Regions from separate parts of the Arthrobacter sp. B0427-1-12 genome, predicted to be linked through region 2. Evidence: riboswitches for the same ligand, from Rfam matches in the RefSeq annotation. Region 2 holds a riboswitch; each other region holds the start of a gene.
The links. A riboswitch is a leader RNA that binds a small molecule or an ion and turns the genes downstream of it on or off. The one in region 2 is predicted to bind S-adenosylmethionine.
Positions count from the first base shown of each region.

Region 1: another riboswitch for S-adenosylmethionine. It lies ahead of AC5RWU_RS15415 (bifunctional o-acetylhomoserine/o-acetylserine sulfhydrylase); the one in region 2 lies ahead of AC5RWU_RS09200 (flavin reductase family protein).
Region 3: another riboswitch for S-adenosylmethionine. It lies ahead of acs (acetate--CoA ligase); the one in region 2 lies ahead of AC5RWU_RS09200 (flavin reductase family protein).

Region 1 covers NZ_JBNHIC010000026.1:35,086-39,046, forward strand. The annotation lists gene AC5RWU_RS15400 (formimidoylglutamate deiminase) at 1-383, shown strand, start outside; gene AC5RWU_RS15405 (CPBP family intramembrane glutamic endopeptidase) at 422-1,231, shown strand; gene AC5RWU_RS15410 (VOC family protein) at 1,228-1,866, opposite strand; SAM riboswitch class IV at 2,044-2,159, shown strand; gene AC5RWU_RS15415 (bifunctional o-acetylhomoserine/o-acetylserine sulfhydrylase) at 2,218-3,534, shown strand; gene metX (homoserine O-acetyltransferase MetX) at 3,681-3,961, shown strand, end outside.
Region 2 covers NZ_JBNHIC010000011.1:40,735-44,695, reverse strand. The annotation lists gene ppsA (phosphoenolpyruvate synthase) at 1-306, shown strand, start outside; gene AC5RWU_RS09210 (aromatic ring-opening dioxygenase LigA) at 400-873, opposite strand; gene AC5RWU_RS09205 (MFS transporter) at 1,045-2,325, opposite strand; gene AC5RWU_RS09200 (flavin reductase family protein) at 2,336-2,842, opposite strand; SAM riboswitch class IV at 2,898-3,021, opposite strand; gene AC5RWU_RS09195 (LLM class flavin-dependent oxidoreductase) at 3,056-3,961, opposite strand, start outside.
Region 3 covers NZ_JBNHIC010000004.1:89,149-93,109, reverse strand. The annotation lists gene AC5RWU_RS04905 (methionine ABC transporter ATP-binding protein) at 1-668, opposite strand, end outside; SAM riboswitch class I at 823-924, opposite strand; gene AC5RWU_RS04900 (CoA-binding protein) at 1,015-1,431, opposite strand; SAM riboswitch class I at 1,562-1,663, shown strand; gene acs (acetate--CoA ligase) at 1,825-3,792, shown strand; gene sfnG (dimethylsulfone monooxygenase SfnG) at 3,797-3,961, shown strand, end outside.

The DNA.
Region 1 (3,961 bases), on a different contig from region 2:
GCGGCCGTTTCACGCCGCAGCAGCTGCTGGAGGCAGCCACGGCCGGCGGCAGGCGCAGCCTCGGCCTGGACCAGCCTGGCCTGGACCAGCCTGGACTGGACCAGTCTGGGCTGGACCAGTCTGGGCTGGACCAGTCTGGGCTGGACCCCCTTGCCGGAAGCCCGTGTCCGGACGACTGGATGGAAATCCGCACGGACACAGTCCGCACCGCCGGCGCGGCCCCGGAGCAGCTGCCGCTGGTGGCGACCGCCGCCGACGTTGCCGCGGTCTCCATCGGCGGCAGGATCGTGGCCCGCAACGGCATTCATGAGACCCTGGGCGACCCGGCGGACCTGTTGCGGGATGCGATCGGAGCACTGCGGCCGCCTGGCCAGTGCAGGTAAGCGATCGCTGCAGTCAAGCAGCAGGCAAGATAGTACGCATGCACAGTGATCAGCCGTCATCATCCACGGGATCGTCCATCGGGGCCCGGCAGCTGGAGCGGCCCCGCAGCCTGGCCGGGCTGCGGGCGGAGGTCCTCATTGTCCTGGGGCTTTCGCTGGGACAGTCGGCCGTCTACGCAGTGGTCAACCTGCTGGACAAGCTCACCCAGGGTCCGCTGTCCGGACAGACCACCACGCTCAACCCCGGCCTGAACGACCGCCAGTACTTCGACCTGACCTACCAGCTGCTGGACATCGTCTTTACGTTGGTGCCGGTGGCCCTGGTGCTGTTCCTCATGACGGAGCCGGGCCGGTCCGCGTTCCGGCGGATCGGCTTTACCTTTGCGCGGCCGGCGGTGGACTTCGGGCTGGGTTTCGGGCTGGCGGCGGTGATCGGAGCGGGCACGCTGGGCGTCTATGCCGCCGGCCGCGCACTCGGGTTGACGACGGCGATCGTGCCCACCGCACTGGACACCTACTGGTGGACCCTGCCGGTGCTGATCCTGTCGGCGCTGCGCCACGCCGTGCTGGAGGAGGTCATCGTGGTGGCCTACCTCTTCGACCGCTTCGGCAGGTTCGGCTGGGCGGTGCCGACGACCGTCGTCGTCAGCGCGCTGATCCGTGGCAGCTACCACCTCTACCAGGGGTTCGGCCCGTTCATCGGCAATGTCCTGATGGGCCTCATTTTCGGCTATGCCTACTTAAAGACGAAGCGCGTGATACCACTGGTCGTGGCCCACGCGCTCCTCGATATCGCCGGCTTCGTTGGCTATGCCCTCTTCGGTCCGGCGATCGGCATCGGCAGCTAAATCGTCACCAAGCCGTTGGCCGTGTCAAACGTGACGGAAACAATGCCGGGCGTGCCGTTCGGCGCGATCCAGTCCACCTTCACGTCGTCCAGCGGATGCTCCACCGGGGTGCCCAGCCATTCGGTCACCCGTTCGGCCGAGCCGGCGATCGTCATCGATGCCAACCGCACCGTGGCCGGGAAGGCGTTGGACGGGTGCAGGGAAGGATCGCTTTCCCACTTGACCATGAACGGAACCTGCGGGTCCGCGATCAGGCCCTTGATGCCGATCTGCTGCCAGAGCAGCTCGCGGCCGTCCGGGAACTTGCGGTTGCCGGGGACGGCGTTGCGGCCCAGGCGCTTTTCGAACGGGGCCAGGTCGTCAACGGCGACGCACCAGCCCATCCAGCCGCCGCCCGCTTCGGAGCGCGCACGCACGGCCTGGCCGAAGGGAGCCTTGTCGGACACGGGATGGTCCAGTACCTCGAGGACGTCGAGGTACTGCCCGTTGGTGAGCGAGAAAATCATGTTCCGGGTACCGAAACGGGGATGGATTCCGCCCTTGACGGGCTTGATGCCGAGCTGGTCGGCGATGCGGTCGGCGGTGGCCGCCAGACCGTCAGGTTCACAGGCATAAGAAACATGGTCCAGGCGCATACGGACATATTTGCACTTTGTGATCTGGCTCTCGACTAAGGCGAGCCTAAGTGAATCGTTCCCGTCGCCTGGAGGAATCTTTTGTTACGCGCGTCCGAAATGTAGCGTGCGCTGCTGCAGGTTCACATCGCGTCACATTGTTGCGGACCGTCGGGCTCCCTCAGGACACTGGATCCAGGTCATGAGTGCCAGCAAATAAGCCCCGGCTTGCTGGCCGGCAACCCTCCAACCGCGGTGGGGTGCCCCGGGTGAAGACCAGGCGGGTATCACAAGATACGCCGCAAGCGCGGGCCTCACACCCACCTGGCACAGCCAGCTGGATACATGCGGCCCAAAACGGAAAGGGACGCTATGTCCAATAAATGGTCATTCGAAACGCGCCAGATCCACATTGGCCAGGAGCCGGACTCCGCCACGGGGGCGCGGGCCTTGCCGATCTACCAGACCACGTCCTTTGTCTTTCCGAGTGCGGAGAGTGCGGCCAACCGCTTCGCCCTGGCCGAACTGGCGCCGATCTACACCCGCATCGGCAATCCCACGACTGAAGCGGTGGAAACGCGGATCGCGGACCTCGAAGGCGGCGTAGGTGCCCTGCTGCTGTCCTCCGGGCAGGCCGCAGCGTCCTTCGCGATCCTGAACGTCGCCGAAGCGGGCGACCATATCGTGGCCAGCCCCAGCCTCTACGGCGGAACCCAGAACCTGTTCAAGCACACCCTGAAGAAGCTCGGCGTCGAGACGACGTTCGTTTCCGATCCGGACAACCTGGACGAATGGCGGGCTGCGGTCCGCCCGAATACCAAGGCCTTCTTCGGCGAGGTGGTCTCCAACCCGCGGCAGGACGTGCTGGACCTTGAAGGCATCAGCGCAATTGCCCACGAGGCAGGCGTGCCGCTGATCGTGGACAATACCCTGGCCACGCCGTACCTGATCCGGCCGATCGAGTGGGGTGCCGACGTCGTGGTCCATTCGGCGACCAAGTACCTGGGCGGCCACGGCACCTCCATTGCCGGCGTCATCGTCGATTCGGGCCGGTTCAACTACGGTGCCGATCCGGAGAGGTTCCCCGGTTTCAACACCCCGGATGAGAGCTACAACGGCCTGGTCTATGCCCGCGACCTGGGGGAGGGCAGCCCGCTGGGCGCCAACCTGTCCTACATCCTGAAGGCGCGCGTCCAGCTGCTGCGCGACCTGGGATCGGCGGTCTCGCCGTTCAATGCCTTCCTGATTGCCCAGGGCCTGGAAACACTGAGCCTGCGGGTCGAACGGCATGTGTCCAACGCCAAGCAGGTTGCCGAGTGGCTGCAGAAACACGACGCCGTCGAGTCGGTTGCGTATGCCGGCCTGCCTTCCAGCCCGTGGTACGAGCGGGGGCTCAAGTACGGTCCGAAGGGCACCGGCGCGATCGTGTCCTTCAACATCGCCGGCGGCGTGGAGGCCGGCAAGCGGTTCGTGGATGCGCTGGAGCTGCATTCGCATGTGGCTAATGTTGGAGATGTGCGGTCGCTGGTCATCCATCCGGCGTCCACGACCCACAGCCAGCTGACCGAAGCCGAACAGCTTGCCGCGGGAGTCACTCCCGGGCTGGTGCGGCTGGCGGTCGGAATCGAACACATCGACGATATCCTTGCTGATTTGGATGCAGGATTTAGGGCGGCAAAACAAGCGTGACAGCAGTGCAACCACAGGAACGTACAACCGTAGCGAATACCGTGTTCCGCGGCGGACCTGGGACGGAAGCTCCGTCCCGGGTTTTGCCGTATCCGCAGGAGGCGCAGCCGGCGGCTGAGCCGGAACGCACCATTGACCCCGCCGGCCTGCGGCGCGTCCCGGACGGGACGCTCCTGACCGCCTCCATTGGCGAATTCCAGCTGGAGACCGGCGGCTACCTGCCGGAGGTGGAGCTGGCCTATGAAACCTGGGGCACCCTCAACGAGGATGCTTCCAACGCAGTGCTTATCGAGCATGCGCTGACCGGCAGCTCGCACGTGGCTCAGGGCGAGGCGGAGGAGGCCGGCTGGTGGGACGTGCTTGTCGGCCCCGGAAAGACGGTGGATACGGATCGCTACTTCGTGGTCTCGGTCAACATGCTCGGCGG
Region 2 (3,961 bases):
GACGGCTTCTCCATCGGCTCCAACGACATGACCCAGCTGACCCTGGGCCTGGACCGCGATTCGGCGATCGTCGCTGGCAGCTTCGACGAGCGCAACGACGCCGTCAAGCGCCTGCTCAGCATGGCCATCCAGGCCTGCAAGGCGCACGGCAAGTACGTGGGCATCTGTGGCCAGGGACCCAGCGACCACCCGGACTTTGCCGAATGGCTGGTCGACGAGGGCATCGAATCCGTGTCGCTGAACCCGGACACCGTGGTGGATACCTGGGTGCGGCTGGCCGGTTCCAAGGAAGCCTCCGCCGTCTAGCCTGACGCGGCGCGCGGGCGCCCCGGAAGTATCCGGGGCGTCCGCGCTGGGCCACCCCTCACACCCGCTCTGCGGAACGGTTTATGTACTCGTTTACGTACTGCGCAGGACCTGCCCGGCCGCGCGCAGTGCCAGGCCGGTCAGTACCAGCATCAGCCCGGCGCCGAAGGCAAAGAGCGCCAGGCCAAACGCCACCACGGAGGTGAACAGCGACGCCCGCAGGAATGATGCCGTCATGACGGTCTGGCGCTCGGGGTCATCCTGTTCCATTTCGCCATAGGTCCTGCCGCCGGTGGCTTCGAGGGAATGTTTGTTGATCACGCCGGCCTGGATGAAGGCGTCGATCGGGCCATTGACCTGCTCGCCGGCGAACATCGGGGCATCTGCGGAGATGGGGATTCTTTCGTCGGCCAACTGGGAGCTGACGATGCCCCAGGTAATGCCGCCGCCGATGATCATGAGCGCACCGACAATGATGCTGATGAGTCCGATCAGACGGATCGTTGTCGCCTTGTGGCTGCGTTGTTCGGGGGTTAAATGCACTCCGCTTGTGGTTTCGTGTGCCATGAGGATCACTCGCTTGTGGGGGACGGATAGTTATCCGGCCGCAGAGTCAGCGGTGCCGGCATGCGGCCTACTTCAAGTATAGGAACCGCTCTAGGTTAGGACCCCTTCGGAGCGGCTCTTCTTGCCCCGCTGGGTCGGCAGCCCCCGCACGAAAAACGCATTTGTGGTGCGTCAATCGCGGAGTGAACGTTGGTGTTCGCCGACGAAGCGGTTCCGGCCCGCCCGGTAGCCGAACACTGCAGCCAGCGCACCCACCGCCAGGAACATGATGCCGGCGGCGGTGAACCCTCCGGTTCCGGCATACAGCTGACCCACCAGCAGAGTCCCGGAGGATCCGACACCGTAGCCCACGCCCTGCATCATGCCGGACAGATGCGCAGCCGTGTGGCTGTCCCGGGTGCGGAGCATGATCATGGTCAGTGCCACCGCGGTCAGGCTTCCCTGCCCCAGTCCCAGCAGCCCGGTCCACACCCAGATCAGCTCCAGCGGGCCGAAGATGCTCAATGCGAAACCGCCGCCGGTCATCAGCGCCACGGCCACGTTGAGCGCGCGCTGGTCCCGCAGTCGGGCTGCCAGTGCCGGCGCGAACAGCGATCCGGTCATCTGCAGCACGATCGAAACGGCCACAATGGCCCCGGCTGTGCCGCCGTCGATCCCGCGGTCCCGCAGGATCGGCGCTAGCCAGGTGAAGACGCTGAAGGACATCATCGCCTGCAGCACCATGAAGACGGTCACCTGCCAGGCGGTCGCCGAGCGCCAGACATTCGGTCCGGAGACCGCGACGGTGTGCCGGCCGTGATGCCGCCTCAGGGCGATGGGCGCAAACAGCAGCACGACGGCGGCAGCCGGGAGTGCCCAGAAGGCCAGCGATAACTCCCACGAGCCGGTGGCGGCATAGACCGGGTAGGTGAAGCCCGCACCGAGGGCGGCGGAGGCACACATGGCGGTGGTGTAGAGTCCGCCCATCAGTCCCAGCCGGTGCTGGAAATCCCGCTTGACGACGCCGGGCAGCAGCACATTGCCGACGGCGATGGCCGCGCCGCAGGCGCCGGTGCCGAGCATCAGTGCGGGCAGATGGCCGGCGCCGGGAACTTCCAGCCCGCGTGCGGCCAGTCCGGCCGTCAGCACGATCATTGCGCCGAGCAGGACCCGCTCGGCGCCGAAGCGCCGGGCCAGCCCCGGTGCCAGCGGGGCGAAGACACCCAGGAAGGTCACCGGGACCGTGGTCAGGACGGTAACCGCCAAGGCCGGCAGTCCGGTGGCGGCCGTGACCTCGGCCAGCACCGCGGAGAAGCTGGAGAACAGGGTCCTCAGGTTGAGTCCGATCAGCACCAGGCAGATGCCCAGATAAATGAGTCCCCGCCGACTCCTGATCTGGGTGGGTTCCGGTGCCGGAACCTCGTCAACCTCGGCGTCGACCAACAATTCGGGATCGCGGGGGCCTGGGGTCATGCAACGAACACTATACGAATGCCGGCTGCTCCAGCCGGCGGAACTCCGAACCGTGGAAGACCAGCGGCTCGTGGGCACCGTCATGCGTGGAGAAGCCGTGCACGCGCAGCAGCACCACCTGGTGGTCGCCCGCCGGGACCTCATTCTCCACCGAACAGTCCAGCCACAGGGCGGCCTGCTCCAGGAAGACCGCACCGCCGTCGGACGTGTGCAGTTCGAGGCCGGCGAAACGATCACCGGTCCGGGACGCGATCTGGCGGCAGACGCCGTCGTGCTCTGTTCCGAGGATGGAGACCCCGATGCGGTCAGCGCCTCGCAGCACCGGCCACGTCCGTGAGGTGTTCTGAACGGCGAACATGACCAGCGGCGGTTCCATCGAAACGCCCACGGTGAAGGAGGACGCCACAATACCGTTCGGCGCCCCGTCAATCTGCGCGCACAGCGCGGCAATGCCGGACGGGAAGCGGCCGAAGGCCTGACGCAGGGCGGCGGGCTGCAGGTCGTTGGTCAAAGACATGGAAGACTCCTGGCTTCGCGCACTTGATGGCGGCTCCGGGCCTGGGGCACGAAGAGCGCCGTACTTGCCTGCGCAGGTTCCTTCGCCCCGCGCGGGCCGAATCATCACCTGGAGCACCCCACTACAGCGAGAGGGTTGCCGTCCAACCAGCCAGGGCTTATGCGTTGGAGCTCATGATTCTGGCATCCAGACTAGGATCGCCTTAGTTCCAGGTCAAACATTGGACACACTTCGTAACCCCAGCTCCTTCTGCACCACGGGCATCACCTCGGTCGCCAGCAGCTCCACCGAACGCGCGGTTTCCGCGAACGGCAGCCCACCCAGGCCGACCTGGGCCATGTAGCGGTCGATGCCCAGGGCCTCATGGATCACCATGATCTTCTCGATCACTTCCTGCGGGCTGCCCACCAGCAGTCCCCCGCCCGGCTCGGTCCACAGGTCGAAGGTCTGCCGCGGGAAGTGGCCCGCGGGCCGGGGCATGTTCTGCTCGAAGTACGCCTTGTAGTAGGGATAGAAGGTGTCCCGGGCCTGCTGCGAGGTGCCGCCGACGTAGAAGTGGCCGCCGGCACCCACGGCGAGGCGGCCGGCGTCGTGCCCGTTGGCGGCGGCTGTCTGCCGGTAGTAGTCGACCAGCCGCACAAAGTGCTGGGGCCCGGACAGCAGCGCCACATACAGCGGCAGGCCCAGCCGGCCCGCGCGCTCAAAGCTGGCCGGCGTGCCGCCGACGCCCACCCAGACGGGCAGCTGCTCCTGCAGTGGTCGTGGGGCGATCTCCGCGTTCTGCAGCGACTGCGTGTGGCGGCCGGTCCAGGTGAGGTTGCGGTTTTCCCGCAGCGCCACCAGCATCTTCAGCTTTTCCTCGAACAGCTCGTCGTAGTCCGCCAGGTCATAGCCAAACAGCGGGTAGGACTCGATGAACGCACCGCGGCCGGCGAAGATCTCCGCCCGCCCGTCCGAGATCAGGTCCAGGGTGGCGAACTGCTCGAACAGGCGCACCGGGTCCTGGGTGGACAGTACAGTGACGGCCGTAGCCAGCCGCAGCTTCGTGGTCTCGCGGGCGATCGCGGCCAGCACGATTTCCGGGGCGGAAAGGGCGAAGTCGTGGCGGTGGTGCTCGCC
Region 3 (3,961 bases), on a different contig from region 2:
AACTGCTCGACCACCCGTCCGTCCTCCATCACGGCCACGTTGTCGGCGATGGCCTTGATGACGTTCATTTCGTGCGTGACCACCACGATGGTGATGCCGAACTTCGCGTTGACGTCGCTGAGGTACTGCAGCACGGAGGCTGTGGTTCTGGGGTCGACGGCGGAGGTCGGCTCGTCGCAGAGCAGCACCTTGGGCTCGGTGGCCAGGGCGCGGGCGATCGCGACGCGCTGCTTCTGGCCGCCGGAGAGCTTGGCGGGGTAGGTCTTCGCCTTGTCAGCCAGGTCAACAATCGCCAGCGCCTCGGCCGCGCGGCGCCGCCGCTCGGCCGGTCCCACACCCGCGAACTTCAGGGACAGCTCGACGTTCTGCTGGGCGGTGAGGTTGTTGAGCAGATTGAAGTGCTGGAAGATCATGCCGATGTCGTGGCGCTTGGTGCGCAGTTCGGGGTCGGACAGCTCCACCAGGTCCACGCCGTCCACCAGCACCCGCCCGGAGGTGGGCCGCTCGAGCAGGTTGATGTTGCGCAGCAGGGTCGACTTGCCGGCTCCGGAGAAGCCGATGATCCCCTGGATGCTGCCCCGCGGGATGTGCAGCGAGATGTTGTCGACGGCGGTGAATTCGCCGGCATCCGCCCGGAAGACAGTCGAGACGTTCTGGATGTCTATCACTGGGCACCGCCGTTGCCGGGCGCTGCCGCTGTTGTTGGTATCACGTCGATCTCCTTGGGTCTAAGCCCGAGAAGAGGCGCGCCGCCGTCGCCAAAGGAACCCCTGGCCGGCGCGGATACGGGCGCGGTCAGGGAGACCAACGAAAGCAGTTGCTTCTCCATCGGTCCTGGCAGTAGCACCCTGCTCCCTTGGCAAAAACGGGAGGGGGTTGCTGCGGCGTCGTCGATCCAGGTCTCTCGGCCGCTCGGGATGGTTACGCACCCATTCAAAAGCCGGACCCGTCAAAAAGCGAATAAGTTACGTCACATCCCGTAACGGGGCTTCAGGGCCGCAGGTCAGCGGCCAATCACAGCCCGAACCGCGGCGCCTCGATGGCCGGGCAGGTGTCCATCACTACCTCAAGGCCGGCGTCCTTGGCGCGCTGGGCGGCCGCTTCATCGATGACGCCCAGCTGCAGCCAGACCGCTTTCGCGCCCACGGCGATGGCTTCGTCCACCAGCGGCCCCACCTTCTGTGAGTTGACGAAGAAGTCGACGACGTCGATCCCGCCGGGGACGTCCGCGAGCTTTTTGTAGCCTCTTTGCCCGTGGACGTCGTCGCCCTTAAGGCTCACCGGAACGATCTGCATGCCCAGCCCGTCCATCAGGTATTTGGAGACTCCCAGCGCAACGCGGCGCGGATTGTTGGAAAGTCCGACGATGGCCCAGCGGCCGGGGGCCGTCAGCAGTCTGCGGATGACCTCAGGATCATTTTCGTGTGCCACGTTCTGCCTCCAGCAGCCTGGTCCGGTACGCAATCAACAGGGCCAGACTACGCCTTGCGGAAAGGGTGCGGAGAGGTCGGTTTGTTACGCCGATTTGCTCCGGGGCCGCCGTGTCCCGTTTCATTGGAGGTGACCATCCCGAGCGGCCGAGAGACCTGGATCGACGACGCCGCAGCAACCCTCTGATGCTTCACAGCCATCAGCAAGGTGCTACTGCCAGGACCGATGGAGTGTGCTTTATGCCTGAATTTGCCGCATCCCGCGCCGCCGCGGCCTTCCCTGCCCTGCCGTCCCGCAGGCGGCCGCCGTCGATGCGAATGTGCAGCTGCAGTTCCGCGCGCGCGTGACGCGCCCCCGCATCTTCCGCACCACCACAAAGGACCAGCACACCCTATGACTGCCATCGCCGCGCAGAGCACTTCCGCCGCTGACGTCGCCACCGAAACCGAACGGATCGCCTTCTGGGAGGAGGCGGCCCGCAGGCTGCAGTGGGAAACGCCGTGGCATACGCCCCACACCTGGGAGCCGGCCCGGCCCACCGGGGGGATTAATGACGACGGCGAACCCCACCTTAGTGTGCCGAAGATCGAGTGGTTCTCCGGGGGCACGCTGAACGTCGCCGTCAACTGCGTCGACCGGCATGTCGCCGCGGGCCGCGGAGACAAAGTGGCGCTGCACTTCGAAGGCGAGCCCGGCGACCGCCGCTCCATCACCTACGCCGAACTCCAGAAGGAAGTCTCCCAGGCCGCCAACGCACTGCTGGCGCTGGGCATCACCAAGGGCGACCGTGTGGTCATCTACCTGCCGGTGATTCCCGAAACCGTCATCATCACCCTGGCCGTGGCCCGGATCGGCGCCATCCACTCGCTGGTCTTCGGCGGTTTTTCCGCCGAAGCACTGAAGTTCCGGGTCGAAGACACCCGCGCCAAGCTGCTGGTCACCACGGACGGCCAGTTCCGCCGCGGCCAGGCCGTCCCGGTCAAAGCCAACGCGGACGAAGCCGTCTCCGGCGACAACGCAATCGAGCATGTGCTGGTGGTCAACCGCACCGGTCACACCGACGTTGCATGGGTCGAGGGCCGGGACATCTGGTGGCACGAGGTCGTCGACACCGCCTCCGAGGTCCACGAACCGGAGGCGTTCGACGCCGAAACGCCGCTGTTCATCATGTACACCTCCGGCACCACCGGCAAGCCCAAGGGCCTGGTCCACACCTCCGGCGGCTACCTGACGCAGGCCTCCTGGAGCTACGAGTACCTCTTCAGCAATCCGGATCCGGCGCAGCGGGAGAAGGACGTCCACTGGTGCACCGCGGACCTGGCCTGGGTCACGGCGCACACGTACGAGATCTACGGACCGCTGTCCAACGGCGTCACCCAGGTGATCTACGAAGGCACCCCGAACACTCCCCATCCAGGCCGGCACTTCGAAATCATCGAACGTTACGGCGTCACCAGCTACTACACCGCGCCGACGCTGGTGCGGTCCCTGATGGGCTGGTTCCCCGACGGCGTACCGGCGGATTACGACCTCTCCTCCATCCGCCTGCTGGGCACCGTCGGGGAGGCCACCAACCCGGAGGCATGGCGCTGGTTCCGCGGGAACATCGGCCGCAACGAAGTGCCGATGATCGATACCTGGTGGCAGTCGGAGACCGGCGCGACGATCCTCTCCCCCCGCCAGACGGACACGGTGTTCAAGCCCGGCTGCGCGACGCGTGCGCTTCCGGGTGTGGGCACCAAGATCGTGGACGACGACGGCGCACCGGTTGCGCCGGGCGTCCAGGGTTACATCGTGGTGGACCAGACCGGTCCTGCGATGGCCCGCACCGTGTGGGGCAACCCCCAGCGCTACCTCGATTCCTACTGGCGCAAGTACGCGGAACAGGGCTGGTTCCTGGCTGGCGACGGCGCGAAGTACGACGAGGATGGGGATACCTGGATCCTGGGCCGGGTCGACGACGTCCTCAACGTCTCCGGCCACCGCCTCTCCACCATCGAAATCGAATCCGCCCTCGTCTCCCACCCGTGGGTCGTCGAAGCAGGCGTTGCCCCCGTAGCCGATCCCAAAACCGGCCACGCCATCGCCGCCTTCGTCGTGCTGACGGATGCCGGCAAGGCGCAGGACCATGCGAAGATCGTCACCGCCCTCCGCAACCACGTCGCCAAGGAGATCGGCCCGATCGCCAAGCCGGCCGCCGTCGTCGTAGTTCCGGACGTCCCCAAGACACGCTCCGGCAAGATCATGCGCCGCCTGCTCACCCAGTTGTACGAAGGCACGGCCCTCGGCGACACCACATCGCTCCAGAACGAACCCGCAATTGCCGGCATCGCCGCTGCCCTGGCCGACCAAAGGAAGTAACGCCATGACCACTCCCCAGATCGACTTTTCCGCGCCCCTGAAGTTCGCGTACTGGGTACCGAATGTCTCCGGCGGCCTTGTTGTCTCCACCATCGAGCAGCGCACCAGCTGGGACTTCGACTACAACAAGAAGCTGGCCCGCATTGCCGAGAACTCCGGCTTCGAATAC